Regions from separate parts of the Cetobacterium sp. genome, predicted to be linked through region 2. Evidence: riboswitches for the same ligand, from Rfam matches in the RefSeq annotation. Region 2 holds a riboswitch; the other holds the start of a gene.

What was found. A riboswitch is a leader RNA that binds a small molecule or an ion and turns the genes downstream of it on or off. The one in region 2 is predicted to bind cyclic di-GMP.
Region 1: linked by a shared signal. The riboswitch ahead of ACWI69_RS04025 (HD domain-containing phosphohydrolase) and the one ahead of ACWI69_RS09605 (DUF4402 domain-containing protein) in region 2 are both predicted to bind cyclic di-GMP.

The regions. Positions count from the first base shown of each region.
Region 1 is NZ_CDRRQU010000010.1:53,345-56,505, reverse strand. It holds gene ACWI69_RS04025 (HD domain-containing phosphohydrolase) at 1-1,541, opposite strand, end outside; cyclic di-GMP riboswitch class I at 1,596-1,671, opposite strand; gene guaB (IMP dehydrogenase) at 1,724-3,161, opposite strand, start outside.
Region 2 is NZ_CDRRQU010000042.1:636-3,796, forward strand. It holds gene recG (ATP-dependent DNA helicase RecG) at 1-1,656, opposite strand, end outside; cyclic di-GMP riboswitch class I at 1,825-1,900, shown strand; gene ACWI69_RS09605 (DUF4402 domain-containing protein) at 1,981-2,406, shown strand; gene ACWI69_RS09610 (YebC/PmpR family DNA-binding transcriptional regulator) at 2,459-3,161, opposite strand, start outside.

The sequences.
Region 1 (3,161 bases), on a different contig from region 2:
CCAGTATCTTCATCATTTAATTGATTAGCTATTTCTAAAGCTTCAATCAATGAGAAGCTTAACTCTTCAGCTTTTTTTCTATTTTTTTCCGACTTAATGATTAAAATAATTAAAATAATTATAAATATCACTGTAGGAATTAAAATTTTTAAAATTAATCTATAATTTTGAGCAACTATATAATTTTTTAATAAGTTATTGTCAATTACTGTTTTATCTACACTAAAACTTTCTAATATATTTTCTATTAAATTTGATAGCTCCTTTTGCTCTTTTGATATTCCAAAACTAACACCAAAGGAGTCATTTAATATACCTGCAACCTTAATTTTATCATCCAAAAAATTATTGCTTATTACTCCCGTCAATATATTAAAATAACCTACTAAATATTCACCATCTTGACTTAATAACTTTTCTAATCCCTCCTCATAACTTTCAATCTCTACTATCTGACTATTTTTCAGTATATTCTTTAAATAAATGTAGCTATAATCCCCTTTTAATATCAATATTCTACTTTTATCCAAATCTGAAATATTTTGTATAAACCCATCCGACTTTCTGTTTGCTACTGATAATTTCATTTCATAGTATGGTTTCGTAAAGGTAAATCTGCTTTTTCCTTCATTATTTTCAATAGCAATTCCATCTATATCATATTCTCCATTTTTTACAAAGATGAATGGCACTCCCATTATTCTTTCTAACTCTTTAATTATATTGACAGTTAATCCTTGATAAGAATTTTTTTGTTCATAATAAAAAGGAAGCATAAACTTATCTTTTCCTAATTTCACTTTTATAGTTTTATAGCTTTCCTTTACTTTTTCATAACTCGGTGTATCTTTTAATAAATATTTGTAAAATTCTTCTCTATTTTTAGATAGTATCTTCTGAAAAACCTCTCCATTTACACTACTTATAGTTTTTTCTATCTCTTTATGAAGAGCTTTTAAATTTTTCTTAACAGCAATCTGCTCATTGTATCTAATATTTTCTAAAACCTTATAGTCTGTCTCACCTGAATTTTTATTATGCCAATCTTGTACAATAAAAGCTTCTATATCTCCATTAGAAAGTTTTTCCAACCCTTCATCTAAATTTTTTACCTCCATTTTCTCTAGATTCAAATTGTTATATCTCTCCTTAAACTCCTTCAATCCATGCTGATTTGCTATATATGCCACCTTTAAATTTTTTATATTTCCTAGATTTGAAATTATCGAATTTTTATTAACAACAACTCCTACTCTATATAGCATTGGAGTATCAAAGTAATCATATTTCTTTTTTCCATCTAGAGTCTCAATTGTTCTTAATACAATCTCACTATCTTCACCATCTAAATTTATACTTACCTTTTTATCTTTCAATAGATTTTCAAAAATATCTATATAAACTCCTTGATACTCATCTTTTTCTAAATTTTTATATAGATACATATCTGTCGCATTTTCTGGTATCGCTATATCAATGTTATCATTTGAAAAAATAATGCAGTTAAATAACATCAAATATAGTAATAATATTTTTTTCATTTTTCCTCCACACGTAATTTTTTGTAAAAAAAAACTGCAATAATCTATAAAGATTATTGCAGCTGGCTGTCATTTTAAAGACCCTATAGCTTTGCGTCATAAAGTTTCCCTTATTTTGCCTATAACTAAAGATTTCCCTTCAATTATAATCAATCAAAACCTTAAAGTCAACTTTATTATATTTATTTAGAATAGTTTGGAGCTTCCTTTGTTATAATAATATCATGAGGATGACTCTCTTTTAATCCTGCTCCTGTAATTTTTACAAATTTTCCATGAACTTTTAAATCTTCAATTGTTGGCGTTCCACAATATCCCATTCCAGCTCTCACTCCTCCACACAATTGGAAGACAACATCCTTTAAACTTCCCTTATAGGATACTCTTCCTTCAATTCCTTCTGGAACTAGCTTCTGTGCATCATTTTGGAAATATCTATCTTTTGACCCTCTTTTCATTGCAGCCATTGAACCCATTCCCACATATACTTTGTATTTTCTTCCTTCATATATCATCTCTTCACCCGGTGCTTCAGTAGTTCCAGCTAACAATCCTCCTAACATAACACAATCTGCTCCTGCAGCTAAAGCTTTCACCATATCTCCAGATAATTTTATTCCTCCATCTGCTATAACACCAATACCTCTTGTCTTACAAACTTCATACACATCATTCACTGCTGACAACTGAGGAACTCCCACTCCTGCTACAACTCTTGTTGTACAAATAGAACCAGGTCCCACTCCAACTTTAACTGCATTTACTCCAGCTTCTATTAAGTCTAAAGCTGCCTCTGCAGTCACTATATTTCCACCAATTATATTCAAATTAGGAAAATTTTCTCTAATCTCTTTTATTTTTTCCATAACACCTTTTGAGTGTCCATGTGCTGAATCTACAGTTATTATATCAACTCCAGCTTCAACTAGAGCTTTTACTCTCTCTAAAGTATCAGCTCCAACACCAACTGCTCCTCCAACTCTAAGTCTTCCTTGAGAATCTTTACACGCAAATGGATATTCAACTAAATTATCTATATCCTTTATAGTTATTAGTCCTTTTAATTTCCCATTTTCATCAACTATTGGTAATTTTTCGATTCTATTTTCCAATAAAATATCTTTTGCTTCATCTAGTGTCGTTCCAACTGGCGCTGTTACTAGATTTTCTTTAGTCATAATATCACTTACTAATTGATCCATATCTTTTCTATATTTTAAATCTCTATTTGTTATGATACCAATTAGTGATCCATCCTCTTCAATAACTGGTAATCCTGATATTTTATATCTTCTCATTATCTCCTCAGCGTGCCATACTGTTGAGTCTTTAGTTAAAGTCACTGGATTTTTTATCATTCCGCTTTCATTTCTTTTTACTCTATCCACTTCAGCCGCTTGATCTTCTATGCTCATATTTTTATGAATAAATCCAATTCCACCTTGCCTTGCTAAAGCTATAGCTAAGTCTCCCTCTGTTACTGTATCCATTGCCGCACTTAAAACTGGAATATTCAATTCTATATCCTTCGTAAGTCTTGTTTTTAGACTCACTTCATGGGGTAATACCTCTGACTTCGCTGGAACTAATAGCACATCATCAAAAGTTATCGCTTCCTTT
Region 2 (3,161 bases):
AGGCACATTTACTCCAACTTCAATAACCAAAGTGGAAACTAAAATATCCAACTCACAGTTTTTAAAAAGATGCATAACTTCATCTTTCTCTTTATTTTTCATTCTGCCATGTAAAACTCCAACTCTATATCCAGGTAATTTTTTTGTCACCTCACTATACAGCTCTTCCGTAGATTTTGCCGAAAGTTTCTCACTTTCATCTATTAATGAAGCAACAAAATATGCCTGACGTCCCTCTTTTAACTTTTTATCTATGAAGTGATACATCTTCTCCTCATCTTCCACCTCTTTAATCCATTTGGTTTTTATTGGCTTTCTTCCCGGTGGTAACTCATCTATCACCGCCACATCCAAATCTCCGTATATACTTAGAGCCAATGACCTCGGAATCGGTGTAGCACTCATAACAATAAGATTTGCTAGAACTCCTTTATCTCTAAGTCTTTTTCTTTGCAAAACTCCAAATCTATGTTGCTCATCTATTACTATCAAACCTAACTTTTTAAATTCAACGCTATCCTCTATTATTGCGTGAGTTCCTATTACAATATTCGTTTGTCCCGTTTTTATTCTCTCTAGAAGTTCACTTCTCTTTTTTCCTTTCACACTTCCGGTTAAAAGTTCAATTTTTATTCCTAACTCCTCTAAAGTTTGATAGATAGAAAGATAGTGCTGTGTTGCTAAAATCTCTGTTGGTGCCATTAAAACCCCTTGATAACCATTTTCCACCATATATAGGAGTAGCAGTACTGCAACTATCGTCTTTCCACTTCCCACATCTCCTTGAATTAAGTAGTTTATTATCTTTCCAGCATTTATTCCTTTGTATATCTCCGTTATAACTTTTTTCTGTGCTGTTGTTAAAGAAAAAGACAGTCCTTCTAAAAATTTTGAAACCAATTTTTTATTTCCTTCAACTTCATAAACTCCATTGTTACTTAAATCTATTTCAAAACGTTTTTGAAGTATTCCCATCTCCAATATTAAAAGTTCCTCTATTGCAAAACGTCTTTTTGCTTCCTCTAAATTCCTTGCATTCGTGGGATAATGAATCTCTTTCAGTGCACTTTTTCTATCCATGAGTCTGTATTTTTTTACTATCTCCTCTGGGATGTTCTCTTGAAATACATCTATATAACTCTTTAATGCTTCCTTCAAAATTCTTCTTAAACTATTCTGGTTTAACTCCTTTATAGCGCTGTAAATAGGTAAAATTTCCCCTTTATTCTCCTGACCTTTATACAATTTGAATTCTGGATTTATCATCTGAAATGTGTATCCTCTTTTTATACTTCCTATAAAAATATACTCTTCTCCTATCTTTAAACTGTTTCTCAAATAGGGTCTTTGAAACCAAACAACTTCCAAGGCTCCCGTTCCATCATTCACTGTTGCCTTTATCATCTTCATTCCCGTTCTTGTAGGCGGAGCTGATATATTCATTATATTTCCTTTTAATACGACATATTCATCTCCTCGTAACTCACCTATCTTTTTTAGATTTGTTCTATCGTCATAGATTCTTGGAAAATAGTATATTAAATCATAAAGTGTTCCTATATTCAATTTTTTTAATTTTGAATATGTCGCACTTGTAACTCCTTTTATATTAAAAAGTTCTATCTCTTTATAAATATCTGTATATATCTTAATCACCACCTTTTTTTAATTATAACACACTTATATAGCCTTTTGTACAATTTATCAGGCATTTTGTATTTTTACAATAAACCCTTTAAAAATAAGGGGCTATAAAAAAATTATTTTTTATTTTGTGTTATTTTTGTTTGACATTTTCTATCTTTTAATATATCATTATCGTATAATACAAATAGGCAAAGTAGGGGAAATCTTACGACGCAAAACTATAGGGTCTTTAAAATGACAGCCAGTTGCAATTAATTTTGGTCAAACCAAAATATAAATGCAACTGGCTTTTTTATTTTATAAGCTTTTTTAAATTTTAGGAGGGAATAAATCATGAAAAAACTATTAATACTTTTATCTTTGACTACGGCTATAACAGCTTTTGGAGCTCCTCAAGGAAACAGTATAAACAAAGGGGATATGGAAATTACAGCTACTGTTATTAAACCACTTACTGTTATCGCTACTAGTATGGAGTTTGGACAAGTTATACAAGGTAGTAAAACTACTGCATCTTCAAATTATCAAATTACAGGAGAAAAAGGTCAACCTATAACTATAGAGATTCCAAGTACAGTTGAACTAGCTTCAATTAGTGGTGATACAATGACTGCAACAATCGAATATAGAAATTTACCAAACTCTATTGGAGAAAGTGGTTCAACTAATGTCGCTGTCAATGGACACTTAAATGTTGCATCTGAACAGGCTGTTGGAAACTATACTGGAACTTTAACTGCCAGAGTTCAGTATCAATAATATAGATAAAAAAAAAGCATAGGCTCTATCAATGAGTCCATGCTTTTATTTTTTATAACTGTTCCAATAACTCCTCTGATATATCAAAGTTTGAGTAAACATCATTTACATCATCTAAATCATCCAAAGCCTCATACAATGCCATTACTTTTTTAGCTGTATCCAAATCTGTAATCTGTACTTTATTGTCTGGAATCATTGCAACTTCCGCTTCAGTTACATTGTAACCCGCTTTTTTTAACTCTTCTGATACTGTATTGCAATCTGCTGGGTCAGTTAAAACAGTAAACTCTCCATCCTCATCCTTAACATCCTCTGCACCAGCTTCCAGAGCTGCCATCATCAACTCGTCAGCGTCCACTCCTTCGGCTGCAACTACTATCTCTCCTTTTCTCTGGAACATCCAAGACACAGCACCATCTGTCCCTAAATTTCCATTTTTTCTAGAAAAAGCTGTTCTAACTTCTGAAGCTGATCTATTTTTATTATCAGTTACAACCTCAACTATAAAGGCTGTTCCTTCCGGACCATATCCTTCATATCTAATTTCCATGTAGTCTACACCTTCAAGTTCTCCTGTTCCTTTTTTAATAGCTCTCTCCAGGTTATCTTTTGGCATATTAGCAGCTTTTGCTTTATCTATCGCAAGTCTTAATCTAGGGTTAAAGTTTGGATCTCCACCAGCTTCCTTTGCTGCAATTGTCAACTCTTTTCCCAATTTTGTGAATAGCTTTCCTCTTTTAGCGTCTTGAGCA